Regions from separate parts of the Chitinophaga caeni genome, predicted to be linked through region 2. Evidence: riboswitches for the same ligand, from Rfam matches in the RefSeq annotation. Region 2 holds a riboswitch; each other region holds the start of a gene.
What was found. A riboswitch is a leader RNA that binds a small molecule or an ion and turns the genes downstream of it on or off. The one in region 2 is predicted to bind cobalamin.
Positions count from the first base shown of each region.

Region 1: another riboswitch for cobalamin. It lies ahead of COR50_RS21175 (ribonucleoside-diphosphate reductase small subunit); the one in region 2 lies ahead of COR50_RS11585 (TonB-dependent receptor).
Region 3: another riboswitch for cobalamin. It lies ahead of COR50_RS03045 (TonB-dependent receptor plug domain-containing protein); the one in region 2 lies ahead of COR50_RS11585 (TonB-dependent receptor).
Region 4: another riboswitch for cobalamin. It lies ahead of COR50_RS10425 (DUF5074 domain-containing protein); the one in region 2 lies ahead of COR50_RS11585 (TonB-dependent receptor).

Region 1 is NZ_CP023777.1:5,042,603-5,050,045, forward strand. Features, by position in the region: gene COR50_RS21160 (TrmH family RNA methyltransferase) at 1-562, shown strand, start outside; gene COR50_RS21170 (ribonucleoside-diphosphate reductase subunit alpha) at 1,109-3,484, opposite strand; gene COR50_RS21175 (ribonucleoside-diphosphate reductase small subunit) at 3,707-4,681, opposite strand; cobalamin riboswitch at 4,812-5,015, opposite strand; gene COR50_RS21180 (hypothetical protein) at 5,290-6,843, opposite strand; gene leuC (3-isopropylmalate dehydratase large subunit) at 7,042-7,443, shown strand, end outside.
Region 2 is NZ_CP023777.1:2,718,269-2,725,711, reverse strand. Features, by position in the region: gene COR50_RS11595 (PKD domain-containing protein) at 1-1,019, opposite strand, end outside; gene COR50_RS11590 (YncE family protein) at 1,038-2,183, opposite strand; gene COR50_RS11585 (TonB-dependent receptor) at 2,214-4,223, opposite strand; cobalamin riboswitch at 4,348-4,547, opposite strand; gene COR50_RS11580 (beta-N-acetylhexosaminidase) at 4,659-6,227, opposite strand; gene COR50_RS11575 (alpha-L-rhamnosidase) at 6,425-7,443, shown strand, end outside.
Region 3 is NZ_CP023777.1:745,128-752,570, reverse strand. Features, by position in the region: gene cobT (nicotinate-nucleotide--dimethylbenzimidazole phosphoribosyltransferase) at 1-749, opposite strand, end outside; gene cobU (bifunctional adenosylcobinamide kinase/adenosylcobinamide-phosphate guanylyltransferase) at 775-1,284, opposite strand; gene COR50_RS03055 (ABC transporter substrate-binding protein) at 1,281-2,216, opposite strand; gene COR50_RS03050 (DUF6580 family putative transport protein) at 2,346-2,945, opposite strand; gene COR50_RS03045 (TonB-dependent receptor plug domain-containing protein) at 2,966-4,897, opposite strand; cobalamin riboswitch at 4,994-5,212, opposite strand; gene COR50_RS03040 (APC family permease) at 5,276-6,616, shown strand; gene COR50_RS03035 (trans-sulfuration enzyme family protein) at 6,686-7,443, shown strand, end outside.
Region 4 is NZ_CP023777.1:2,441,378-2,448,820, reverse strand. Features, by position in the region: gene COR50_RS10440 (TlpA disulfide reductase family protein) at 1-1,088, shown strand, start outside; gene COR50_RS10435 (hypothetical protein) at 1,167-1,421, opposite strand; gene COR50_RS10430 (pirin family protein) at 1,483-2,343, opposite strand; gene COR50_RS10425 (DUF5074 domain-containing protein) at 2,500-3,810, opposite strand; cobalamin riboswitch at 3,878-4,063, opposite strand; gene COR50_RS10420 (hypothetical protein) at 4,310-4,507, shown strand; tRNA gene COR50_RS10415 (tRNA-Gln) at 4,852-4,922, opposite strand; tRNA gene COR50_RS10410 (tRNA-Gln) at 4,979-5,049, opposite strand; gene COR50_RS10405 (glycosyltransferase family 9 protein) at 5,163-6,200, opposite strand; gene COR50_RS10400 (DUF4254 domain-containing protein) at 6,197-6,802, opposite strand.

The DNA of each region.
Region 1 (7,443 bases), 2.3 Mb from region 2:
ACCTGACATAACCGTAGTGATGGATAATGTATTTGATCCGCATAACGTTGCAGCAGTAATGCGCTCTTGCGATGCCGTGGGCATACAGGAGATTTATACGCTCAAGAATACGATCCCATTGAAAAAACGCTACGGTTTTAAGAGTTCTTCCAGCGCATCGGAATGGTTGACCGTACATGCCTTTTCAGAAGTAGATGCCTTATTTGATGCGCTACGAAAAAAATATGATACCATCCTGACGACACATTTATCGGATAATGCCAAAACTTTACATGAGGTGAACTTTGCCTCGGGGAGCATCGCCATTGTTTTTGGCAATGAAAAATATGGTGTCAGTGATGAAGTACGTGAAAAATCTGATGGTGACATGATTATCCCCCAGGTTGGAATTATCAAATCGTTGAACATTTCAGTGGCATGTGCAGTAACTATTTATGAAGCATTTAGGCAAAAGCAACTGGCCGGACATTATGATCAACGTCGTTTAAGTGATACACAATTCGAATCCCTCAAAACAGAATGGGGATTTTTACCCGGTGATGCTGAATTTCCGGTTATATGAAGTACCGGGATTCGCGAATCCCGGTAACAAAAAAAGCGATTCCCGGTAACAAAAAAGCGAATCCCGGTAACAAAAAAAGCGAATCCCGGTAACAAAAAAAGCGAATCCCGGTAACAAAAAAAGCGAATCCCGGTAACAAAAAAAGCGAATCCCGGTAACAAAAAAGCGAATCCCGGTAACAAAAAAGCGAATCCCGGTAACAAAAAAGCGAATCCCGGTAACAAAAAAAGCGAATCCCGGTAACAAAAAAAGCGAATCCCGGTAACAAAAAAGCGAATCCCGGTAACAAAAAAAGCGAATCCCGGTAACAAAAAAGCGAATCCCGGTAACAAAAAAGCGAATCCCGGTAACAAAAAAAGCGAATCCCGGTAACAAAAAAAGCGAATCCCGGTAACAAAAAAAGCGAATCCCGGTAACAAAAAAGCGAATCCCGGTAACAAAAAAAGCGATTCCCGGTAACAAAAAAGCGAATCCCGGTAACAAAAAAGGACAACAAAAAATTGCTGTCCTTCATTTCATATTACTACTTGCGATTGGATAGACAAATTACGCGCTACATGTTACACAACCTTCCTCCATCGTACATACTGCGCCTTCAGGCACCTCAAGGGTTTCACCTTCAGCAGATTTTGCAACAACGGGCTCCATGTTCTGACCACCTTGTTTTTCCACGGTAAATTGTACAGCTTGTGCAGCAGCTTGCGTACGTAAATAGTACATACCTGTTTTCAAGCCTTTCTTCCAAGCGTAGAAGTGCATAGAAGTTAATTTACCGGTAGAAGGTGTATCAACAAAGAGGTTCAAAGATTGAGATTGGCAGATATAAGCACCGCGATCAGCAGCCATATCAATCAGGGTACGTTGCTTGATTTCCCAAACAGTTTTGTACAATTCCTTGATATTGGCAGGTATCTCGTTGATTTTTTGGATAGAACCGTTTGCCGCGATGATCTTATTTTTCATATCATTATCCCACAAACCGAGTTCTACCAAGTCTTTCAACAAATGTTTATTCACGACAACGAACTCTCCGCTCAATACTCGGCGGGTATAGATATTAGATGTATACGGTTCAAAACATTCATTGTTACCCAAAATTTGCGAAGTGGAAGCAGTAGGCATCGGCGCTACCAATAAGGAATTGCGCACACCATGTTTCACAACATCATCTTTAAGCGTAGCCCAGTCCCATCTTTCAGTAGGAGTCACACCCCACATGTCAAACTGCATGATTCCTTTAGACAATGGTGAACCGGCGAATGTTTCATATGCGCCTTCTTTGATGGCTAAATCCTTAGAGGCAGTCATGGCAGCGAAATAAATCGTTTCAAAGATTTCTTTGTTGAGTTGTTTCGCTTCCTCGCTTTCAAAAGGCAAACGCATCAGGATAAAAGCATCGGCCAAACCTTGCACCCCCAAACCAACCGGGCGGTGACGCATGTTGGAATTGCGGGCTTCTTCAACAGGATAATAGTTATAATCGATGATCCTGTTCAGGTTAACTGTTGCCTGGTAAGTTACTTCGTAAAGGCGTTCATGATCGAATTGACCTTCATTCACGAAGCGGGGCAATGCGAGTGATGCCAAGTTACAAACCGCCACCTCGTTAGCATCCGTGTACTCGATGATCTCGGTACAAAGGTTAGAACTCTTGATAGTCCCGAGGTTTTGCTGGTTAGATTTCGCGTTTGCAGAATCTTTGTATAACAAGTAAGGATTACCAGTCTCGATCTGCGCTTCCAGGATGGCGAACCATAACTCCTGTGCCTTGACCGTTTTACGGGCGCGACCTTCTTGCTCGTATTGCGTGTATAATTTTTCAAATTCCGGTCCCCATGTTTCGTGTAAACCCGGTGCTTCATGCGGGCAGAACAAGCTCCAATCGCCGTCAGACTCCACACGTTTCATAAATAGGTCAGAGATCCACAGTGCATAGAACAAATCGCGGGCACGTAATTCTTCCTTACCGTGGTTTTTACGCAGGTCCAGGAATTCGAAGACATCGGCATGCCAAGGCTCCAGGTAAATAGCGAAAGCGCCTTTACGCTTGCCACCACCTTGGTCAACATAACGCGCAGTGTCGTTGAAGACACGCAACATCGGGATGATACCGTTGGAAGTACCGTTGGTACCACTGATATAGGAACCCGTAGCACGGATATTGTGAATGCTTAAACCGATACCTCCGGCGCTTTGAGAAATTTTGGCTGTTTGTTTCAGCGTATCGTAAATACCTTCGATGCTGTCGTCTTTCATGCTCAGCAAGAAACAGCTACTCATTTGCGGTTTAGGGGTACCGGCATTAAACAAGGTAGGTGTTGCATGCGTGAACCAACGTTCAGACATCAGGTTGTAAGTTTTGATCACGCTCTCGATATCATCTTTATGAATGCCAACAGCCACGCGCATGATCATATGTTGCGGACGCTCGGCGATCTTACCGTCAACTTTGAGCAAGTAAGAACGTTCCAAAGTTTTGAAACCAAAATAGTCGTACGCGAAATCACGATCATAAATGATATTAGAATCGAGCGTATCCGCATTTTTCTTGATGATTTCATACACCTCATCACTTAATAATGGAGCAGGTTTGCCCACTTTAGGATCGATGTATTCATATAATTTCTTCATCGTTTTGGAAAACGACTTCGTAGTGTTCTTGTGTAAGTTACTTACCGCGATGCGGGAAGCCAACAAAGCATAATCCGGATGCTTGGTGGTGAGTGATGCGGCTGTTTCGGCAGCGAGGTTATCCAACTCGGTGGTCGTGACGCCATCGTACAAACCAAGGATCACCTTCTTTGCTACATCTATCGCATCAACATAATCGGGGTTCAATCCGTAGCACAACTTCTCAATACGTGCCGTAATCTTGTCAAATTTAACAGATTCCTTACGGCCATCTCTTTTAATAACAAACATACGCGGTAAATTTTATGGGTAGTAATAATATTTTTCAATTGGTATTTGATTGCGCGCCTGTCATGCCTGTCTGCCGAGGTTCGCGGCTGTCTGCCGAGGTTCGCGACTGTCTGCCGAGGTTCGCGGCTGTCTGCCGAGGTTCGCGACTGTCTGCCGTGGTTCGCGGCTGTCTGCCGTGGTTCGCGGCTGTCTGCCGAGGTTCGCGAACCTCGGCTGCAAAATCTAAAAATCTTCATCGAGACTAAACGTCTGGGCATCCTTGTTACCGCCCAAAACGCCGGCTTTTTGATAATCACCGACCCTCTTCTCGAAGAAGTTCGTTTTACCTTGCAATGAAATCATCTCCATGAAATCAAACGGGTTGGCAGTGTTAAACATTTTCTTACAACCCAGTTCCGACAACCAACGATCCGCAACGAACTCGATATACTGGCTCATCAACTCGCTATTCATCCCGATCAGGGCAGCAGGTAAAGCATCGATAATAAATTCTTTCTCAATAGCAACGGCATCCCCGATGATTTCATGCACTTGCGTTTCGGATAATTTTCCTTCCAACATGCTGTATAACAAGCAAGCAAATTCACAGTGCATCCCTTCATCGCGGCTGATCAATTCGTTTGAGAAAGTTAAACCCGGCATTAAACCGCGCTTTTTCAACCAGAAGATAGAACAGAAGCTACCGGAGAAGAAAATGCCTTCTACCGCGGCAAAAGCTACGAGGCGCTCTGCAAAATTCCCGTTCTCAATCCAACGCAAAGCCCATTCTGCTTTCTTCTTCACAGCAGGAACAGTTTCTACGGCGTGGAACAAACGGTCTTTCTCTGCCGGATCTTTCACGTAAGTGTCGATCAGCAATGCATATGTTTCGGAGTGAATATTTTCCATCATGATTTGGAAACCGTAAAAACAACGGGCTTCCGGGATTTGAACTTCGCTCATGAAGTTCACGGCCAGGTTTTCATTAACAATACCGTCACTAGCAGCGAAAAAAGCTAATACATGGGAAATAAAATGACGCTCGCCATCCGACATATTCGCCCAATCTTTTAAGTCGCCGCTCAAATCAATCTCTTCAGCAGTCCAAAAACTAGCCTCATGCCTCTTGTACATTTCCCAGATCTTGGGATAATTAATCGGTAATAAAACAAACCTGTCTTTGTTTTCTTTTAGAAGTATCTCATTCTCGTTGTTCATATAGATAATATTTTTGGCAACAATGTGTGAAAAAATTCAAATTACTGCCGTTCCCGTACCAGCAAAGAGTACGTGGTAAAAGATTAGGTGATGTACACCCGGGCCAAATACCTTGGAACGCGAAGGTTTCGACATAAACGTTGCATTGGCAGGTCTCCTGGCTTTCCTTCCCGGTACCGCACCTTCCCCGTTGGTTAAGCGAGTGGTCAGTGGATTTTGGGCAACGGATAATGAACCATTCATTATCGGAATCACAGTAGCGCGTCTGCTCGTGAGTTTCACACGATTCCCTTTTCATCTCTCTTTGCTAAGAACCATTGCAACGAAGTCAAGAACTATTGCAAATGTAATGATCAAGAAATGCCCCGGTCGATAAAGTTGCTAACAGGTGTTAATAAAAGTTTTAAACTTTTTGTGAAGCTAATAGGGGTAAAGGTTACAGTAATTTTAGTGCCTTTTCATCAACTTTTTTGGCATGGTAATAATTAATAATCTGTAATAAACACATTTTATAGGCAACAATATTCCATTCATTTTTTCTTACTAAAATGACACTCTCCTTCAATAAGTTATAGCATTTCCTGGATGGACCCCTACCTTGTAAAAAACTAAATCCGCGGAACCTTATTTTTGAACTTTTCCCGGATTACATCCTGCACGGGCACACCATCAATTTTACTTTCCAGCCAGGAGATAATATCGAGGTAAAGAAAGGATCTTCTTTCATATGGATTTTTGGAAAGTTCTACCAAGCGATCTTTTAAATCGATGAATGCTGCCCTTAATGCTTTCGGATGCGCATAAATGTTCTTACGGAGGAATTTCAATATCTCTTCCATGACCAAACCCAAATCTTTATTCTTGGCAATGAAATGGTAAACGGATTTTATTAAATATTCTACCAGGCTATAATTCTCCAGTTCATAATGCGCGATCAGGTGTAATATCCTCGCGAAGCATTGGATATCTGCACGCAAATTACCGATACGTAAGTGTATGATTTTATTTAGATAAACAATGGCATTATTATTATCCCCGCTACCGAAATACAAACAGGCTATCTTGTAATAAAAAACTAATACACGGTGTTGGTCCACCGTTAATTGGTGCTGGCAAATTTGCTCTTCAACCTCGGGAACCAGCGAAAGTCCTTCGGAGAAAGTCCCCATCATGAAATGCTGGTTGATCTTGGCCGTGTAGATATATACAAAAGCGCTGGTAGCGGTACTTTCATTAAACATATCCTTGTTATTAGCCGTATAATCTTCCAAGGCATGCAAAACGTCTGCAAACCGCTCACCGTTTGCATTGTAAAAGTGCGCCGTCAGCAAATTATGCATCCCCTTGATATAAAGATCCGGATCATTTTTCTTGAGAGACGGATATTCATCGCATAAGTCCACCCACTTCTGCGTATACCGGTAATACATTAAGAAATCCTGCAAAATATAGTAATACCAGCAATAGGCTTGATAGAAATAAATCTTTTCATAGAAACTCAACTCGGACGGCATATTAGAATTGAGGCTGATGTCAAAAAAACTCTTGATCATCAACACATCTTTCTCATTGCGGGCATGGCCCAGCTTCAGGTAAAGACCGTACATACGTAAGGCCAAAGTGGAAAGTCGGCTCACGTTCGTAAGGTGCGCATTGAGCATGATTGATTCCTCGCTCAGTTCATCAGCCCTATTTTCCAAGCTCCGGGTAATGTGCCGGGATTCGATCAGTTTCTCAAATTCTATAATTTCAAACCAAAGCAGCACTTCCTCCTGTTCCTTGGCACTAGCTTTTGCCTTGGAAAGTAATTTTAAACTTTGCGTATATAAACCTTTGTTATACAGCACCCTAGCATAATCGATCTGCTCCCTTAAATCGATCATCGGATCTTTCTGCTTGTACAATAAGCGTAAACTTGTCAATAATTGTTTATATAAATGCGCCTTTACATTTGATAATTGTTGTTTTTTAATCCCGGGCGTTTTTTTCAGCAGTTGCTCCTCATCGTAAGTATTCAAGCGATCCATCGCGTTGAATAATTGTATGAAAAGTACATCTTCCTTGGAATTATTCTTGTTAAACGCCAACTGAAAATTCCTTTTCTCTGCTTTCGTCAAGGTTTTTATCAATATAAATAAGGCATCGTTCTGGCTGTTGGGCATCGTTGAAAGATGTTTATAAAATACTAGTTATCAATTCATTACATCCTCTAAAGGGCGGTTGTATATCGTAAATAGATGAAAAGTCACCATATACCGTAAGGCTGTTGACCGTTAGATTTGAGTAAACGTTATCGAAGTTACCGATTATTACAAAAATAGGAAACGGCATACAAAAGCAAATACTAAAGTAATTTACGAATGGGAAAAACATTATTTGACAAAATTTGGGAGAACCACGTTGTAGCGAGCCAACCAGGGCACCCGGATGTAATTTACATCAACACGCATTTTATCCACGAAGTAACCAGCCCGCAGGCCTTCGATGGTTTGCGTAAAAGGGGCATCCCTGTTTTCAGACCCAATAAGACCCGCGCCACTGCCGACCATAATGTGCCTACGATGGATCAGCACCTGCCGATCAAGGAAGCATTGAGCCGCAAACAGGTTGAAATGTTAACTGAAAACACCGCGGCTTTCGGCGTAGAGCTATACGGACTCGGCCATCCGTATCAAGGTATCGTTCACGTAATCGGGCCGGAGCTGGGCATTACCCTACCGGGCATGACCATCGTTTGCGGTGATAGCCACACTAGCACGCAC
Region 2 (7,443 bases):
GACACCATTATTACCCCGGGTTCTGCCCAGTTGGAAAAAGCGTTGCCATTTACTACGAAATTTGCTTGGCCGCTTACATTCACAATAGTATGATCAAAGCCCATTACTACGTAACCACCAAAACTCCCCAGGTGAATCAATGAATTATCCAGGAGTGCATTTTCCGCTTTCACGCGCATAGCTTCCGCATCATCGCCTTCAACCCAAGCCGGCATGCTATTGACAAACTGTCCTGGGGCAGGTAAAAATTCGAAAACTTTCGCTACGCCGTTCGTATATGTTTTTTCAGCAATTTTTACATTTACATCCTTAAAACTACTACCGATTCCATTGCTGACGGTAAGTCTTAAGGTATAATTCCCAGGGGTCAAAAATACATGCATCAAATCTTTGGCTGCGGATAAAGTATCGCTGCCCGAAGTCCAAACAAAACTTGCATTATCACCGTAATTGATTGCAGGGGTAATCTTCATCCACTTCATCATATCGAAATTGAATCCGCCCGTGGGAATAGTAATATTAATTTCAGGAGACATCGATTTTAACGCTACCGTTCTGCCATCTCCGAAAACAAAAGTCATCCTTTCATCAACGCGAACAATAGCCATGATGCTATAATCCGTTGCAGGCAGTAAAGCCCTGATGCCGGTATCCGTATCACCGATAAACCAGTTACCATTAGCGCCCCTGCTCAACGCGGGATAAAATCCTTCCGTGGCTACCTGCGTATCCTTATTATCGATATACCAATGCCCATTTTCACCCCTTGTTACGAAAGCCGGGGAATCCCCGATTACCAATACGGTACTGTCGCTCAAGGTCAAGGTATATTTATTGCCGGATTGTTCATACCCTGTCACGTACAGCCGGTCATTCATCGCGTTGAGCAAGGCTTCATATTTAGCCATCTGTTCTTTCAGGTCCTTGACATCATCTTTCAGGGCATCGATATCGGATTTATAACATCCGGAAAAAATGGTGGTCAATGCCACTGCGAGAAGTAAAGTAATTTTTTTCATACGGTTTTATAGATTGAATTATTCTTCTTCGATTACAAAAGCAATATGTGCAGGGATATCGCCCGTGGTAACAGACCACTTCTTTTTGCCGGAGGGGTCAAAACAGAACAATGTGCCGGGAGATACATAGTCTTTTGCATCGGTCACAAAGATGTCCCTTGTCACCGGGTTAACAGCTAGACCGTAGGGCATCTGTATCTCGGCTTCCGTTCCGTCGGTAATAAAACTTTTATTGAGTAGTTGTAAATTTTTAAGGTCTATCATATTGTAAGTAACCTCGAAGCTCCCCGTATTGTAATTAAATTCGCTCCCGTATAAAAATGCTGTATCACCTGCTACAGCAAGGTTACTGCCCGCGATATCAAACCGGTGAATGACTGTTTCCGTTTTAGTATCTACCACGAAAACCTTCGAAGGGGTATTGTAATAATCGCCGCGGGAAGTAACAATTAAATGCCCGTAACGATCTGCTTTTAAGCGGTGTAGATTGATCGCAACATTGATCTTTTTCAGCTCCCGGAAACTGGAAATATCTATAACGGAAATCGTACTATCATAATTGGGCGGCCTATAGCCACCGCTGTTGGCAACATATATTTTATTATCAACGATAGCTAGCTCCTCCGGTTGATAGCCGACGGAAACTTCCCTCGTAATGGCTAAAGACGCGGTATCAATTTCAGCAACTAAGCCTAGGGGTGCATTCGGGTCAATGCTCACCGGACCGGTATAGGCGCTTACATATGCTTTACCATTTGCAAAAGTGATGTAACGGCAATTGGGAATATCGATCTGCCCTAACCTTTTGGCCGTTTTCACATCCATTACTTCCACCTTGTTCGACACGTTGATAACCGCGTACAATTTGCTACCGTACACCCGGATATCATTACCAACATCGCCCAGCTCTTTGACAACACCAGGGTTTGCCGTAGGGTAGATATTCTTATTATAGTTACCCGTGGTATAATCGTAATAATCAATTGAAGCTTTATTACTTCCCATGTTGGCTTCATTCAGCAAGTAAAAACCTTTTACCACGCTGATTTTGGCTGTATCAACAGGCGTAGTCACCGGGGGAACTACCGTATCGTCTTTCCGGCAAGAAATCGTATAGCTGACCAGTAACAATACAGCTACAACTTTGTGGATCCGTGTAAACATTTAATTAGATTAAAAATGATTGATTAAATTTTATATCTGTAAACTGATAATGAATTTGTAGTTCCTTCCCGGCATCGGGTAGTTCAGCACTACGTCATAATATTGGTTGAAAATATTATTAACCTGCGCGGTTAACCGGAGTTTATTGCGCTTCAAGACCATGTACTTCGAAAAAGTAAAATCGCTCGTGTACCAGGGTTGTACATAGTTTTCAGGAATATTAGCCTTCGCATTGTACCGCTCCCCGGTATAAATAAGGCTGTAATTCAAGTCCCATCTTTTATAATTCGCAGATAAAATACAGGAACCGCTATGCCAAGGGATATAAAGAATTTGATCACCGTAAAAAGAATCCTTCTTATCCGTAAAATCCTGCGCTTTTTGATAAGTATAGCTGAACCTGGCGGAGCCGATCAAGCCGCTTTCGAAATTGTATGTAGCATGGGCTTTCACATCTATACCACGTATTTCTACATGGCCCAGGTTCATCATCGTCCAACGGAACTGGCTGGCCGTAGGCATCGCCACGATCTTTTGACTTACTTCATTATAATATCCGTCTACTTCAATACCAACTTGGTGCTGCGCCTCCGTACCGAAGTTGAGCGCATAACGTAAGCCGAGGTTATACTGCGTGGCGAACTCCGGTTTCAAACCCGCATTCCCGATTTCCGTATAATACAAATCGTTGAACGTAGGCATCCTGAAAATCCTTTTATAAAATGCATTGATTTTAAAAGGGCTAATTGAAAATGGTTGCCAATCGACAAATAATGCCGGCGTTAACTCATCTTGTGGATTGGCAGGCTTATTTTTTTCGACCCGCTCCCTTGTTTTAGTACCCAGGATATTTCCTTGCAACCTAAACCGGTCCCAGTGCAAGGTGGTTGATAAAGCCGCTAAGTAGGAATCCCTCGTAGGATAGGAGAAGTTGACCAAGTTGGCTGTCATGTTTTGATGTACCCAATCCGTGGAGAGATTGATATCCCAAAATGATGTTAACACGAATTTTTGAGCGAATGAAATATAATACTCCTGTTGTTTGTACCGGTTATCCAAATAAAGTATCATCGTATCCGGTGCGAGATACCGGGTATAATCGGAAGCAAACTTCGTATTCAGCATGAAACTATACCGGGAAGCTACCGGCTTCTTGAAAGAAGATTGCACGAAAAAATTGCGATCCCACTGACGATCAACATGGCCGAATACACCGTTTACTATGAAGCCGGGCAAGCCTTTCTCCGCATCGTAAAAGTAAAAATGCGTGTTCCACTGACCTTTCCATACATGGGCGAACAAGCTCATTTCTGCCCTTAAAGCCTCTACATCGCCGTTTTTTCTATAAGCAGTTGTATCGTACCCATCCTTCTTGCGGTAACGGAATTTATAACGCCCCGTAGCCTGCACCCATTCCAGGTTAAAAGATGCATCCAGCTTTGAATGCAACTTTCTTTGATACAACAATGAAGGGTTCATTAATCCGAAAGACCCCGTTTTAAAACTTCCTTTCAGCATGGAGTTACGACCCGCTTCAAAAGTTGGTTGCTTCGTTTGTAAATAGATGGATGCAGCGGTAGCATAATCCCTTGCTGTTTGTAACGATTGGGCTAATTGCCCGTTTACGAGTGCAACGGACTCCATGTTATCCAATGAAAATCGCCCCAGGTCAACCTGCCCATTCTGGGCATTCCCTACCTGTACACCGTTGTAAAAAACGCCGGTATGATTGGTTCCCATGCTGCGGACATCCACCGTTTTCAGCCCCCCGATCCCTCCATAGTCCTTTACCTGCACACCGGAAAAATAACGGATGGCATCGGCGACCGACTGGCTGGCCAAACGTTGTAAGGCGCCTCCTTGTAAAGTTTGCACCGGGGATAATCCCGAATATACCTTCGAGCCGAATACCGGCACTTCTTTCAACTGCCTGACTTGCGAGGAATCCTCCTGGGCAAATAGCTGAACGCAGCAAAAAAGACAGCATAACAGGCATAGCGATGCCGTTTTCAAGGAACGCTTTTGTTCGATGAATTGCATAATTGAACTGTTTGATAAAAAATATCAACAGCCTTCGCAGTGAAAAAACTACATCAAGAAAATAATCAACCTACGGTATAAGACCATGTAATGCTGGTACTTCCAAGCTTCATTCCACGAAAGCTTAAAAACGATTCACACGGCAGGTATTCTGACTTATCTCTACCCTGGCGGTCTTCCCATGTAGTACACAGTGACCATAGATTTGCCGGGTATTGTAACGAGAATTACAGCAGCGGGACTGTCCGGGATTTGCACCCGAGTTCCCTTTTAATCCTACTAATCAGTAATTGACAGCAGGAACCAATGTGCTGCAAATGTAAATGAATCCCGTATTTCCACCAAAAGAGGTTTCATGGCTCAAAAAAAGGGCTACAATAAAAAATCCCGGTAGCATTGTTTACTACCGGGATGTCATCCATAATATTCTAACCGTTAAGGTTTTTCTTCACGGCCAGGTTTGTAATAATAGATATGTGCCTGGTCGAATAATTTGTACTGGTATTTCATCCGTTGCTGGAATGAAGGAAAATCCCGCGATGCCGGTAAAGACCAACAGGCTTCGGATAAAGCGCAGATCCGGGGAAATAACATGAATTGCAACCTTTGCACATTCTCAACCCTTTCCGTCCACAAGTTCGCCTGGATACCCAGGATTAACTGCTGTTGCGAGCTTGGAACTAAAGTAGCCGCATCAAAACCGTAGACCCTTTCCAAGGGAACATATTGTTTACCCCATTTGCGGCCAACCTTGTGCGTACTGTCCTGCACGAAATCAAAATAAAAAGGCAACCTCGGGCAAATTACCGTTCTATAACCATTGTCCAAGGCTTTCTTTAACTGCTTGGGCTGATCATGCCGCCACCAGTAAATGATGGTACTATCCCTTGGCAAATCAACATCCGCCATTTCATCCCAGGCCAATACCTGGCTGCCCATGGCCATTACAGAATCAGCCATACGTTCCATGAAATATTGTTCAACAGCTTTCAGATCTTTCAGCTTCCCGGACTTCATCAATTGCTGAATGCCGGGATCTGTTGCCCATTTCCCGTTACCGAAACTCACTTCGTCACCCCCCAGGTGAATCTTTGCCGCAGGGAACAAGGTATTCGTTTCCCTTAAAATCCTGCTCAAATAGCTGTAAGTACCTTCATTCCCGGGGTTAAATGTAAATTCGGGGTGATCTTTCGAACCGCCGCCGCTAAACTCGGGATAAGCCTTGTTGGCAGCCGTTGCATGTCCGGGCATATCGATCTCGGGGATCACCTCGATCTGCCTTGCAGCAGCATACTCGATTATCTCGCGTACATCATCCTGCGTATAAAACTGTGCAGGCAGGTACGGGTTCGACCAGCTTCCTACCCCGCCCACGTAAGCCAGGAAAGGATATCCTTGTATCATCAAACGCCAGGCAGGTTCATCTGTAAGATGCCAATGAAATTTATTCAACTTATAATAAGCCATCCAATCCAAGATATCCTTCACGGCATCCTTACCGAAAAAATGGCGCGATTCATCGAGCATAAAACCCCGCCATCCATATAGCGGCTCATCGGTCACCAAGCAGGCCGGCAACAACATTTTGCCACCATCCTGTTGTGCTGCCGCTACCATTTGCAACAAGGATATACAACCGTAAAAGGCACCTTTTTCAGAGTTGGCAGCGATAATAATTTCCCCGGGACGAACTACCAATTCATAACCTTCCCCCGGCATATCCTTGTCCCTCGTACGGGTAAACTTGATACAGTTCTCCCCGCTACCCGCATTCCTGTTAGCCAGGTTAATCCGGAAACGTTTTTGAAGTTCCCACTGCAAATATTGAGATGAGTTCTTGAAAAGTCCATCCGCATTTACAATCTCCGTATTGAAATCGATTGCAAAATTTCCGTTTAAAAATTCAACATTCCGCGGTTGCGGCACTATGGGCAGCTCTTCCTGGGCCAATGCCGGTATCGCTAAGACCGATGCTAACAGGATCGCCTTTAATTTTAAAAACATGTCACACAATTTTGAGAACAACATACAAAATTTATTAGAGCATTCTAAGCATTCTTCATATTCTTTTATACCGGGATAAAAAGCTATTATTACCATAGAATAATCCATCATCTTATCGATGAAAAACGCGATTTTGCGGCGTTAATTACCTTGACTAGATACCGGTTCCACAAATTCTACCGGGAAAATGATAAAACATGAAACGTAAGCTGGCAGGACTTCTTATCGGAATAATATCGATCATGCAACCAAGTTATTCACAACCACGGAACCTTCGCGTGGAATACTTAGAAACACCATTGGGGATCGATGTTCCCCAACCGCGTTTCTCGTGGCAGGAAACAGGGTCGGGAAATGATAACTACCAACAGGAAGCCTACCGCGTATGCCTCGCCACGGATCCAAGCAGCTTAAAAAATCAGCCTTTATGGACAAGCGGGCGACAACATTCTCCCGGTATCTTAACCAGTTACTCCGGCCCCGAACTACAATCATTCACCCGCTATTATTGGAGCGTGGAAACCTGGGGCAGGGACGGAAAAAAAAGTGAGGCGGTAATTTCCACTTTTGAAACCGGTATGATGCATCAAAGTGACTGGCAAGGCTCATGGATTAGCGACAGGTATTCAAAGGATGAAAAAAGAGCTCCCTTATTCCGGCGGAGCTTTATCAACCATAAGAAAATAAAATCAGCACGGGCTTATATCGCGGTGGCCGGTTTATACGAAATGTACGTAAATGGTAAACGGATCGGGGATCATCAACTGGACCCGATGTACACCCGTTTTGATAGGAGAAATTTATATGTTACCTATGATATCACTGATCATTTACTACCAGGTGAAAATGTTGTTGGAGTGGAGCTGGGCAATGGCTGGTACAATCACCAATCTACCGCGGTTTGGTTTTTCGACCAGGCGCCTTGGCGCAATAGACCAGCATTCTGCATGGATATCCGGCTCATGTTTGAAGATGGAAGTACGGAAACGATCGGTACAGGCAGGGAATGGAAATGGACTTTAGGCCCCACCCTATTCAACAGCATTTATACGGCGGAACATTATGATGCACGCTTGGAACAACCGGGTTGGAACAAGCCGGGATTTGCTGATAGCACTTGGCATGGCCCCATTTACCGGTCGGCGCCATCTGGCAACATCGTGGCGCAAAGTATGCAACCGATCCGGATCACCCGGGAAATTCCGGCTGTTAACAT
Region 3 (7,443 bases), 2.0 Mb from region 2:
TCTGCGGCAGCTAGCATGGCGCCTACCATCATAGCAATTTCAAAGCCGCCGAAGGTAGCTAATATATCAAGCGTACCGTTTATCTCGGCATGTTTAGATTGCACTTCTTTTAACACGGTAATCTTTTGTTGTAATATCTCGCCTGTATGGCTCGTCCCTGCTCCGGTACAAGTTTCAATATCTTCATGGCAAAGCGCCGACATCAACAGGGAAGCCGCGGAAGTATTGCCGATCCCCATTTCTCCGAACCCTATGGTATTGCTGCCTTTAAGCGCCATCTCCCTGGCCAGCTCCGCTCCTTTTTGAATGGCAGATACGCATTCATCTTTGCTCATGGCAGGCTCATGCCGGTAATTCTTGGTGCCATACGCAAGCTTAGCATGCGTGATAGGTAAGCCCGGATCAAAATGATGCGCTACCCCGGCATCGATAACTTTCAGATCGATTTGATGCAAATGTGTAAATACATTGATTGCCGCACCACCCTCAATAAAATTATACACCATTTGAGCAGTTACCGACTGGGGATAAGGATTAACAACCCCTTCAGCCGCTATGCCGTGATCGGCAGCAAAGACCAAGATACAGGGTTTCCTTACCTGTGGATTTAAGCTTTGTTGAATGCACCCTACTTGCAAGGCAATATTTTCTAATTTGCCGAGAGCCCCGATAGGTTTTGTTTTCTGATTTATTTTATCCTGTAAGGCTGCTTGTATCTCTACTCCAGGTGTTGATATATTAAATAACATATTTTGTGTTTATGTTCTGCTAAAGTCATTGCCCCTTGATCTTCATAGGGATACCTGAAACCATCAATGTAACGGAAGTGGCTTTCGAAGCTACATATTGATTAGCAAACCCTTGCAGGTCCGTGAACTTTCGCCCCACTTCTGTTTCCGCGTGAACGCCCATGCCGATTTCGTTGCTTACGATGAATATATTTCCTTGATAATTTAATAATTGATCTATTTCTTTTTTAAATTCCTTCAAACAACATTCAATATCCTGTTCGTGATGTAAAAAGAAATTTGTCAACCATAAGGTAACGCAATCGATCACAACTGTTTTCCCATTTAAAGGTAACTTACTTAGATATAGTGTTTCCTCGTAGTTAGTCCATTCTTCGGTACGATCTGCTTGGTGTCTTTTGACCCTTTGTTCAAATTCTTTATCCCAAATTTTTGCTGTGGCAACGTATACGGGGTTTGTATCCAGTTCCAGGGCACAATTTTGCGCGTAACTACTTTTACCTGACCTGGCGCCACCGGTAATAAAATGTATCATATAAAAACTTCTATTTCTTGGGGAAGATGTTTAAATTTTGTTAACAGGCGATTGGGTATTTCGCATATCTCCGGGTGGAAGATATGTGATAATACGCTAATACCATCCACCAATGTGCTGGCGCTGGGTTGTGTAAACAAATCGTAATCTGCCAGGTAAACCTTATTATCCTGCACGGCTTTCAATTGCTTCCAACCATCGAGCCCGGTTAGCAGGTGAATTTCTTCCATACTCCTATCAATCATGAACCCGCAAGGAGCTATTACTAGTATCTCGGGGTTATACTTCTTTATTTTTTCCCAGGAAGTGACAATGGAATCCCCGCCGGGGTTAGACAGCATATCCACCCCGCCAGCGTAGGCAATTTGCATCGGGATCCAATGCCCGCAATTATAAACCGGGTGCATCCATTCCATCAGCATTACCCTTTTGAGCTTTGCCCGGTGCTGCCGTAATGTATCGATAATGCCATCAATTCTTGATTGCAACTTTGCAAGGTAATGAAAAGCAGCAGACTCTTCCCCAAGGGCTTGGGCGATATCAACCGCGCATTGAAAAACGTCATCGAGGTTGTCCGGTGAAAGCGTAACGATTTCTGGTTTTTGGGGTAAAGCATCTATGGCCTGTTGGGTACAGCGTGTATCGATTTGGCAAACCTCGCAGACATCTTGCGTGAAGATGATACTAGGTGCAATTTTGGCAAGAAGCGGCTCGTCTACGAAGTATAAACTTTTTCCCTGTGCTTTGGAGGCAGAAAAGATACGGTCTATCTCCGTACTTGAATATTGGAACCCTTCAAGCACGCATCTAACAATAGCAGGTTGCCCTTTTGCAACGGGTGGACATTCAAATGTAACCCCTTGCAGGTGATGGGATAATCCCATATCGTAGATCATTTGGGTAGCTGCCGGTAAAAATGAAGAGCAAATCATTTTCAAAGGATTTGTTGATATGAAAATCCCGCTATGGCAATATATGTTTGGCATAGCGGGATCAGGATTTATTAGCAATATTGGCGGGAACATAAAATACCCGGAAATATGGATGGAGACACGCTGCGCCTATGCATTCGCGTATGCCAGTGTTGGATATTTACGTTTGATGAGTTCGTAAGTTCCAAACATGATGGCCCCGTACATAATATTTCCAAGTAACATTCTTTGCAAATATGGAATCGCCAGGTCCAAGCATTGCAAATAACCGTTGAAATCCCTCGTAAATGGTTGACCGGTAAGGATGTTGGTGCCGCCTGACATCCATACACCGAAGTCAGATACGATCCAGTGAAATAATGCGGCGCCAACCGCACCCAGGATAAATTTCATGACGGTAATTTTATGTATCCATTGGCCGATAAGCACCATGCCGGCAAATGCAATATAGTTGTAATACCAGCCCCGGTATAACAATCCACTTAAATCAGATTTATAAACAAACTGCATCATTACAACATCGCTTAGCCATAAAGCCAATAAAGGAAACAGGTAAGCCTTCCATTTGTCCGAAAAATAAGCGCCGCCAAACAGGGCCATTGCACCGATCGGTGTGAAATTAGAAAAGGGGGTAAGCTCACCGCTATTAAGCACTCTCAGGGTTCCTACAATCAGGATGAAGAGTACTAATAAACCTGTTCTCGGGTTAATTTTCTTGTTTTCCATCATGTGATTATTATATGTGTATATTAAAAATTAAATTGTAATCCGCCGTTGACATTGAATTTCCTGTTATTATATCCCCAGATATCAAAATATTCTTGATCGGTGATATTGCGGGCGTCAACGAAAAGGTTGAGATGTTTATTGATTTGATAAGATGCGTATACATCTACCGTATAATAACTTTTCAATGGAACGGAAGGTGCATTATACTGCTTCTCCCAGCGCTTGCTATACCATTTACCTACCAGGGAAAGGAAAAGTTGATCATTGACCTGGTAACCTAAACCTGCATTTAATGCATGTTCCGGCCTGCGGAACAAATTGTTGTAGGTGCTGTCTTTATCAATAGTTTTACCTTTTACGTACGTGTAATTCAAGTTGAAACGCAGGTCATCCGTTATATTCCAGTTGCCTTCAATCTCGGCTCCGTATATTTCCTGTTTGTCTGCATTTACATAATAACTTGGCTCCGGATAAATCCCGGAATAGAAATCGATCCAGTTTTTAACTTCCCGGAAAAAGCCTGTAACCCTGAAATTGATCTTTTTTGAATAAAAGCCTTGGTAACCTGCTTCATAGTTTAACGAAGATTCAGGGTTTAGGTTACGGTTTCCAAACTCGGAAAATAATTGATATAAAGTGGGTGTTTTATAAGCGCTGGATATATTGGCAAAAATCTTATGCTTATCGTTGATAACATATGCAGGGTTGAACGAAATCGTTTGATTGTTTCCATAAACGGAATGGTAATTGAACCTGCCGCCGATTTCCATTGTAAAACCACCGAGATTATGCAAGAACAATGAAGCGTAATGGCTGAATTGATTCATATGCGCACTGTCAGGACCCAAGCCTGTAATGGGAAATGCCGACTTGTATTGCTCGTCCGTATTAGACGTACGGTAATCAGCGCCCACGATCAGCTGTACTTCCTTGGTCAGATCGAAGTTGACATAAGTTTCCAATTGATGTGTATTGGAGATATAATCTGCATAATAATAGTAGTCAAATTCCGTAACGGAATCTTTCATTTGGTGGCGATCATTCTTTTGATAATTGTATGTAAAGAACCAGCTACCTTTCTTGAAATTATAACGGTTGTTAATGCCTGCGAGCAAGGTATTATTATGTAGTTTATTCCGGGTTTGATCGAGGAATGCGCCGCCATCTAAGCCGGTTGTATATTTCGAATAATTGACGAATCCTTTTATTTCCCAGTTATCTCCAGGTTTAAAACCTATGCTTGCATAGCCCTGGTTGCGGGTAAAGCCATCCTTATCAAAATTTTGTTTGCCGGTGGAATCATAAGCGCTGGAAAATCCCTTGCTGGAGAGATAATTGTACCCGGCCTGGTAAGACCATTTCCCGGCTTGACCGCCGAGGTTCGCATTGGCGTTGTAAGTATCGTAACTACCGTAAGCCAACTGGCCGGATATGCCTAAAGGTTTATCGGCATTTTTCTTGGTGATAATATTAATTACCCCGGCAGTGGCATCAGAGCCGTATAAAGTTGATTGGCTGCCCTTTAGTATCTCGATTCTTTCGATCTGTGAGACAGGTAAAAAATTTATATCAAACGTATTATTAATGGTAGAGGCATCGTAAAGTGGAATACCATCGATCAGGATCAAAGTATTGCCACTGGAAGCGCCCCTGGTATAAACTTCCTGGTTGGAGCCCAGGTTGTTTTCGGCGCCGTTAACAACGATCCCAGCTTGGTTATTAAGGATGGAGCTTAAAGTTTTGCCACTGTTCCTTTTTAAATCTTCTGCTGTAATTACGGTTACAACCTTACCGGTTTCCGACAGTTGCTTGGGGAACTTGGCGGCGGTTACCACGACGGTATTAAGCTGGTTGGTTGCGGTTGAATCTTTCGGTTGGCCATGTTGCGCCAATGCTGTAGACAATCCGGCTCCCCAGAATAAGAGGGGGAGGATAATTTGCTTCTTTTGCATAATTTTTTAGCGATCCTTGAAAAATGCCACGGAACAGGAATATGAAAGATATAATGCCGGGAAGGCTTTACATCCTCGCTTTTTTCCCGAAAGCGTGGTGTGTAGTTGAAATTGGCAGGTCTTCTGGCTTACCTGATCCGGTGGCGCCTTCCCATTTTCAAAGAAAACAGTGGCTTTGAATACCAAGGATGTATTCCCCAAATGAATGGGGCAGGATTACAGCTACGGGAATAGCCCCGGTTTTGCACCGGTGTTCCCTTTTAATGTGGATGACAACTAGGGTGTTGTTCCACAACCAATAACAGGGCAAACCTACGCTATTTTGATGGATTTTAAATTTTCGATAAAAATTAATCTTTGAATATTATCTTACAATCTATGAGCATCAAGCCCAAATTAGGATTATTCGATCTCACCATGATCGTGGTGAGCCTTGTGATAGGCATGGGAATATTCCGAACACCTATTAATGTTTCCAGGGAAGTAAATGAGCCTTGGCAATTTTTACTGATTTGGGTGATCGGTGGTTTCGTAACTCTTTGCGGGGCTTTGACTTATGCAGAGATCGGCTCCCGTTATCCCAAAGCCGGTGGGTTTTACAAGGTTATGTCTTACTGTTACCACCCGGCTTACGCTTTTATGATCAACTGGACGGTATTGATCTCTAATGCAGCTTCGGTGGCCGCGGTTTGCATGATCGGGGCAGAATACATTGGCCCGGTACTATTGCCGGCATCGCTGCAAAATAATGCCGGTCTAAAATTAATTGCTTTTGGAACAGTAGCTCTACTGTACACGGTAAATATGATCGGCATACGCATGAGTGCGAGTTGGCAAAATATCCTAACCGTTATAAAGATATTAATGGTGTTGGTATTGTGTATGACGATCTTCGTCGGGGATGTCCAGGCGCCGAAAGCTGTTGAATCTATAACAGGACACAACGGTCATAACTGGTTATACATGTTTGGCGCCGCCTTGGTGCCGGTATTCTTTACCTACGGGGGGTACCAGCAAACTATTAACTTCGGAAGCGACATCAAGGAGCCGGCCAGGAATATGCCCAAGGGCATTTTTATTGGCATGGCAATCATCATTACGGCATATTTCACGATCAACTATGCATATATTAAAGTGATTGGCTTCGAGCAACTGAAAACGACCGATGCTTTAGCTTCGAGGATGATGCAGGCATTTTTCGGAGAAAGCGGCTTCAAGATTACTTCGGTATTATTGTTTATCTCGGTGATGGGCTACGCTAATGTGAACTTGATTAGCAACCCACGCATGTATTATGCAATGGCCGAAGATGGGGTTTTGCCAGCTATTTTCATGCGTGTGAACCCGGCAACACAGGTGCAGCAAGTAGCCTTAACGGTGTTTACCGCGTTGATTATCATCGTGATATTTTTCCTGGGCACCTTCGATAAAATGTTGAAATACGTGATGCTCTTCGACACGATCGGGTTAGCATCCGCCGCGGCATCAATATTCGTATTGCGAAGGAAAACCAAGTCTATGGACGGGCTTGGGATTTATAAAATGAAATCATACCCGTATACAACACTTATATTTGTATTGGTGTATTTAATGGTAACTGTAAATATTTTCATCCAAGATTGGAAAGGAGCCTTAATAGGTTTGAGCATTTTCTTTGTAGGGCTTCCATTATATTTTGGGGCTAAAAAGGTAGTCAGGGAGGAAATTACCAACAATTAATTTGAAACGGTAATTAAGGTTGCTTGTCTAATTATTCGTGACATATTGCTGAGGCAATAAAATGAGCTTATGGATTTATCATACATTATTAATGAATTGGGTGAAGATCGGGAGATGTACTTTAATGCTGTAGCCCCCCCGATCGTGCAAAGTAGCAACTTTGCATTTAAAACAGTTGAAGAGATGCGCCAGCTTATGCTGGATGAGTATAGCGGATTTTTATATTCACGGGGTATGAACCCGACCCTGGAAATCTTGAGAAAGAAATTGGCTGCCCTGGATGGCGCCGAGGATGCTTTAGTATTTAGTAGCGGCGCAGGGGCGATCTTCGCAGCGATTTTGTCACAAGTGAAACATGGAGATCATATCGTTTCGGTAAGAGATCCATATAGTTGGGCAAAGCATATGTTTGAAATCATCCTGCCCCGTTTCGGTGTACAAACAACGTTTATCGATGGTACGGATATCGAGAATTTCGAACGGGCAAGGCAATCCAATACCACCTTGGTTTACTTGGAAACGCCCAATTCTTTTACGTACGAATTGCAGGATCTAACAGCGGTAGCTAATTGGGCAAAAGAACATCATATCGTATCTATCGTAGATAACAGTCATTGTTCACCTTTATTCCAATCCCCGGTCAGTATGGGTATAGACCTGGCTTTACAATCAGCCACAAAATATATAGGGGGGCATAGTGATGTGGTAGCGGGTGTTTTAACAGGAAGTAAGCAAAAGATGGAAAAGATATTCAAGTCAGAATACCTGAATGTTGGCAGTGCGATAGCTCCCATGAATGCTTGGTTGTTGATCCGCGGGCTTAGGAC
Region 4 (7,443 bases), 280 kb from region 2:
AGGCTGTCAAGGAGTATCCTTTCACTATCGAAGGAACTTATGCGAAAGCTGCTACGCCGACAACATTCTATATCCGTTACCGTAATAGCGGTAAAAACGTGATCGACAGCGCCAAAACTGACGCTTCCGGTAAATTCACTTTTAAAGGTGAAGTGGCCGAACCTACCATGGCTAACTTCCTTGTTTGGAAAGATCAATCTGAAATTGAAAACTTCAACTTCGAAGGAAATTATAAAGGTGTATCCCAGTTTTTCATCGACAAAGGTCAAACGAAAATCAATGTAGGTGATATAACTAAAGAACCTACCATTACAGGAACTCCTGCGCAGCAAGAGTTATTGAAGCTCAACGACATGACCGCGGATGTTCAAAAACAAATTGCCGAACTTACCCAGGAATACTACAAGGCAAGAAGTGAAAAGAACACCCAGAAGATGGAAGAATTGGGTAATCAATACGACAAGCTAGATGCACAGCAAGTTGAGATTTACAAGCAATATCTTGCTAAAAACCCTAAGTCTCCAATCGGGATCTATGCTATTTCTACTGCCGTAGGTTACGATATTGATCCGGCTGTAGCAGAACCGTTATATAACAACCTTGCGGATGCGGTAAAAGCATCTCCTTCAGGTGTTGCTTTCGGTAAAAAATTAGAAATTGCTAAGAAAACCGCCGTTGGTCAACCCGCGATCCAATTCTCCCAAAGCGATAAAGATGGAAACGCTGTAAGCTTAGCTTCTTTCAAAGGCAAATATGTTTTGGTTGACTTTTGGGCTAGCTGGTGCGGACCTTGCCGCCAGGAAAATCCAAACGTGGTAAAAGCATTCAACACTTATAAAGATAAAGGGTTTACCGTATTCGGTATTTCTTTGGATGAAAACAAAGACAAATGGTTAGCTGCCGTTGAAAAAGACGGTCTAGCTTGGACACAAGTATCTGACCTGAAAGGTTGGAAAAACGAAGTGGCCGGTTTATACGGTGTAAATGCCATCCCTCAAAACTTCCTGATCGATCCAAGTGGTAAGATCATCGGTAAAAACTTACGTGGCGAGGCATTAGAAAAGAAACTTGCTGAAGTTTTAAATTAACATGGAAAGATATTTTCATAAAAAAAGACCGGGATTCTTGTTCCGGTCTTTTTTTATGAAAAATAATATCAACAGTTCTTACCAGGAGTTGAATTTTTGCAAATGAAGGTCTATCGCGTCCGCTATAGATTGCAACAACCCGGCGGGAACCTGCTGCGCCCCGGCAGGATCGGCCGCAATAACACGCCAATTCCCCTCGTCATCTACTTCGAAATGAAAATGCTGATCCATTATATCAACATGTAATTGTATAACATAACCCAGTTGTTTAGGTTCAATATAATATTGTTGGGAAACACCCTTGTAATCAATAGAAACTGAAAAAGCTTGCATGGAGCAAATGTACATACCGGGACGATAATTCAACACATTTGTAAAAAATAGCAAGAGAATTTTATATCTCACCGAATTTCCCCGCAGCAACATCTGCCATGGCTTGATCAATTTCTTCTTTCGTATTCATGACGAAATTGTCCTTAATAACCAGGGGTTCATCTAATGGCGGTGCAGAAAGGAACAGGATTTGCGCATTCCCGTTTGCCGTTATTTTGAGTTCTTCGCGTTCTTTATCCAATACGGCGAGTTGATGCTCATGGACGGGGTTATCCTCATCATCATTTAAAGTAACGGAACCGTTGGCAACATATAACAAGGCCCAATTCCCGGCAGGTACTTCTAAACAAACATCGTGATTATTATGGATCTCCCCGGTAATGGCAATAATAGGTTGCTTGGTTTCTATCGGGCCTTTCGCCCCCTTGTAATGCCCGATCGGCAACCGTAGATTCACACCCAATTCATCCACGATAACAGGGATGGCTACCTTTACAGCGCTTTGATACACCGGTTGATCCATCTTGAACTTGGCAGGAACATTCAACCAGAGTTGCAATAACTCGTAAGTTCCACCTAAGCCGGCGAACCGTGCCGAAGGATTTTCACAATGCAAGATTCCGCTACCTGCAAATAAATATTGAACATCGCCCGGTTTCAATATGGTTTCATGCCCCGCGTTATCATAATGATACCCTTCTCCTTGCAGCATAAATGTTACCGTTGCAAAACCGCGGTGAGGATGCGGCTCTACAATTTTCGCATCTGAAGACTGCTTAATTTCCGTCGGCATTACATGTTGCCAAAGTACAACAGGATTTGCAGAAGTTAATTTACGGTTCGGGATCAATTGCAATACTTTCTCCTTCGCATAGGCATTTTTGACAACCCCATTCAAGATAAAAACCAAATTCTTCTTCATATGGACGAGCGTGTTTCATTTATTATTTATAACAAATAATCACACTTATAGTTGTCAATATTCTTGCCAAACAAGCTTTCGATAAGTATCAAAAAAATGGAGCTTCATAACGAAGCTCCATTGTAATATAAACTATTAGAAAATTTATAGTCAAGGCTAATACATCAATAACATGGCAGGGAAATGATAGCCATTAAACGTAATCTTTTTATTCACGGCGCCGGAGGTTGCGTTGATGAAATACAGGTAATTCACATTCCCTCCGTAAGAACTGTTGGTTGCCGTTGCCACGATTTCATTTTTCCATGCATTGTAAGCAATCGCTGCTCCGTAAAAATATTCTCCTCCCGGTAACGTGAAGAAAGGTTCGCTAACGCTGGAAGCATTTCCTTTCAGGTAGCGATATATCTTGGCGCCGCCGGCCCATCCGTCCGGGGGTGCGATATAAACGGAATTGTCTTTGCTGGATGTTGTCATCGGCACACTTCTCCATGCACCCCAAGGCGAGGTAGTAGTAAATGGTAAAGTAATCGTATCCGCGGCCAAGTTATTCGGGTTCATCCCCCATAATTTATTGTCCTTGGCAGCGTATATCAAACCATCTTTAGCGGCAGCGAAACCGAAATCTGCCTGTCCTAATTTTTTAATAGTGCTATAATTCGTAGAGCGGAAAACCACGATACCGCTATCGCGGGTCAATGCGAAAACACGGTCCCCGTATTGTAACATGTTTCCTACAGGCCCCGTAATGTTAGGCACCTTGGTACCATCGATTGTCATGGTAGAGAGATTGACCACGTAAACACCATCGTTCGTACCAAGTAATCCCCTCTCGGTATCCAAACCGAGGAAAGAAGTCCCGAAATCACCGGGTAAATTATCGATTCTACCGAGCTCTTTCATTGTGTAAGGATCAACTTTAACCAATGGTCCACCTGCTTTTACCACGAGGTACATCTTATCGAAACTAACCGTTCCATATTGCAAGGTATTACCGATTTCGCCAAGGGCTTTACCGGGGTTTTCCTTGATAAACACACTGTCAGTCAACTCATCGCGCAGGTAACTATAAAATAAAACATTGCCGGTACCATGACCAAACCAGCCTTCGGTAATCAGGCTAAAACCGAGGTCATATTCACCAGGAGAGAAAATTTGATATACCCCGGAATCTTTTCCGGCGGCATTGCTAGCCGTAAACACAACCCTATGGTTACCGCGGCTGGAAGCAGTGTAGGTATAAGCGGTATCTTTACTAACTTCCTCGTTATCCACCTTCCACTGAAAACTCGCGCCATCTTTCATTTCCACGGTAGGCTTCAGGTCAACCGACTGGCCGACATCTATCGTATCCATGCTAAATTCCGTGGTAACGAACGGGCGGATCGTAGGATCATCATTATTTTTATTACAAGCAACAACAAGAATGGCAGCTAAAGCTAACCAACCTATTAAATTTTTCTTCATGTGGGTGTGTTTGTATCTATTTTAAGTTTATACTCTTCGATCCAGCTCATCTTTTCGCCCGAAAGAAGGATGGCAATACAAACGGGCAGGTCTTCTGGCTTACTTGTACTTGGCAGCCTTCCCGTAATGAAGTACAGTGGCAGGGGAAAGCCAAGTAATTTTATCAAGTTTACAGCTACGGGGATAGCTCCAGGTTTCCACTGGATTCCCTTTTCATACATCGACAGATGTAACCCGGTTGCAGGCGCAAACCTACATTTTAGCGCGGTATTCTCCAAATCTTAGAACGGTGGGGGAAGGGAATATGTTACATGGTGTACTTTGTTTTCCGAATTAAAAAAATTAAACATTGCTTGAAAATAGCTTTTGATTGATCACCGATGTTGGAAATTGAATATCGATTTTCAATGAAAAATTATCGTATCCCTTAAAAGTTCGATTCAATGTCCACCTGCTCGTTTCTTGTACTTTTTTGCTTGCCCCAAAACGAGTACCAAAAATGGCACAAATTGGCCATCACGGCCGCCAATTTGATCGCGCGATCGAGCTTTTGTACAAGTGTATCGGCAAGCTACCGTTCCCTATCAACGGTGCGAAGTTCCATGGTTTCCTGGTGGGGCTGAATATATCATCCTTCGCTTATTTCCTTGACCTGGTAAGGAATTCAAGTAAATTTAAAGCAATATTAGCCGGATAACAATGATTAAAAATCATATTTATTGCCTGGGTATAAAGTTCAGATTGGAGAGCTAAACATGCCTGAAACCGGGCTTTCACAATTATTGGGTTACCGTTCCCGAAAACCGGAAATACTATCCGGCAAAAGAGAGTTAAGCCTTGGTATGATTCGAAAACTATACGATAAATTATACATTCCCGCAGCAATATCGATCCGGGAATTCAGGCAAAACGACAAATTTTCCGATACAAGAATTTGGTTATCCGGGCTTGAAGTTAGGAGTGAATTTAACTTACTAATTAATAAGAAAACAAAAAAGGATAAGACCAACATCCTATCCTTTCATATTATAACTTTTTATGTTGCCCGACCTGGATTCGAACCAAGACAAACAGAACCAAAATCTGTCGTACTACCATTATACTATCGGGCAATCGAAATGCTTGTATTTAAGAACTTAACTGAGCCTAGCAACTAAACTTGTTATTGTTGCCCGACCTGGATTCGAACCAAGACAAACAGAACCAAAATCTGTCGTACTACCATTATACTATCGGGCAAGCATTTCGTTTGGGATGGCAAAAGTAGAACTTTTTTTATTTCTGCAAAATATTTTTTTGATTTTCAATCATTTTTTTTGTCGAAACAGGATACAAATAAGTCTTTTAAAGATTTATTTTTTTATCACATTATCCACTTTATGCGTTATCATCGGGGGCAATATCTGCTCCATACATGCCCAATCTCCACGGAAACAAGTTTTATTACCGAAAACCGAGCAAGGCCGGCACGAAAGATCAACCTGCACGGCATTCATCATTTCCTGGCCATAGCCCATGAATCCCGCGTAAGGGTGCGTTGCACCCCAAATGCTCACCACCGGCACCGCGAATAAGGATGCCAGGTGCATATTGGCCGAATCCATACTCAACATAACATCGAGATTGGATATCACGTCTAATTCTTCATTTAAGCCAATTTTCCCGGCTAATGAGACTACTGACGGATATTTTACTTCCAATTCGTTTAAAGCCCGAATTTCGGCCTCTCCACCCCCAAAAAGCAATACTTTAACACCTGGTTGCGCTGCATAATGTTGAATGACTTCCTTCATATTATCCAGGGGATACATTTTTTCCCGGTGCGCTGCAAACGGCGCTATTCCTATCCAGGTATCGGTTCGCTTCTCCCCCGTCAATTGTAAGGTACCCGGTTGCAATGTTTTCTGCTGCCTTTCGATTGGTAGTAGATCAAATTGCAAACCCAGCTCTCGAAATACGCTTGCATAACGATCTACGGTGCTTTGCAAAGGTTTCAATTCCTTGTTTTCGCGGCGGGTCAACGCTTTCTTTTCTGCACGGCCTTTATCAATTACGGCAACTTTTGTCCCCGCCAACTTAAAAAACGTACGTAAAACCTGGGAACGCAATACCTGGTGAAGATCTGCTAAGGCATCGATCTTATAACTTTTCCTGATTTCCCTGGATAGCTTGTACAAACCGGGAACGCCTTTATGCGCCCCTTTTACATCGGCAGGGAAAAACACGAGGCCCGGGACATCTTCACACAGCGCTCCCCACTTTTTATTAGTGACGAAAACGATCTGCAAACCGGGGTTTGCTGCCAATACGGAACGTATCACGGGAATGCACATCGCCACATCACCCATCGCTGAAAAGCGGGTCGCTAATATGGTTCGTAATTTGCTCATTTCTTGTTCGCGTAAAGTACCGGGTTCAAGCTGGGGTCATTATACATCTTCATTTGCTTGTACACTTTCATGTACTTCCTGCCCCCCTCGATATCCTGCAATAAACTCTCTATAGCCGTGGATAGGTCTACTTGCTGTGTTAACAGGATATCCAGCTTGGATTGGCAAACGGCCCTATGCTCTTCACTGGCATCTTGCCGTGTCGCCTCTTCACGCATATGGTAAATTTTCAAGGCAAGGATAGACAAACGATCAATTGCCCAAGCAGGGCTCTCCGTGTTGATCGTAGCCGATGGCAATACGTTCACATCCTTAAATTTTTCCAGGAAATAACTATCGATATATTCTACCACATCGGTACGCTCCTGGTTAGATTTATCGATCCAACGCTTCAATTTCAACGCTGCTACCGGGTCGATATTCGGATCACGGATAATATCTTCCAGGTGCCATTGAACCGTATCAATCCAATTTTTTAGATATAAAAGATGTTCAATGTCAGCTTTATTATAAGGGTTTTCTATGCCGCGGTGCACGTCATTATGCAAATGAAAATCCGTTATAGCTTGATTAAATACTTTGGTACACAATTCTGTAAACATGCGACAAAAGTAAATTTCTAATCTGATAAAATAAAAATCCGCTGCTAAATTCCCTCCAAGATTTTTAGCATGGCCGGGTGGCCCACTGAAGCCGGGCATAAAAATAGGCACATTGTAGAGACAATGTGCCGTGCATAAAATCATGTGAATGTTCGAGAATGCAATACTTCAGCTAATAAAACACCCGTTTTATTAGCAATATTTTGATAGATCGGTTCTTGATTTGCTCCATGCCTTACTAACATAGCACCGGGCTAACGGCCATCAGAACAATGTTGGTAATATTTTTATAAAATGTAAAGTATCTAATAGAAGCTATTCTAAATGGTAAACAAAAAATGGTACATCGTTTTAAAGTCGACCGGGTTAAAATTTTGTATAAAGTTAGCTTTCAATAAATACAGATCTTGACTTTAATTCTCACTGTCCTGAGGTTATTTGCAATTTAATACTCTTTACTGCAATATAGACCGCAGTCTTAAATTTCCTTCACCTAAAAATAGAACAAAAAATCTATTATAAAAAATTTTATTATAATAATTATACACGCATTTTAATTGGCTGTTTCTCTAACAGTTTATATCACAATTATTCACATAAAACAAAAACGGCAATACATAAATGCACTGCCGTTTACTTGA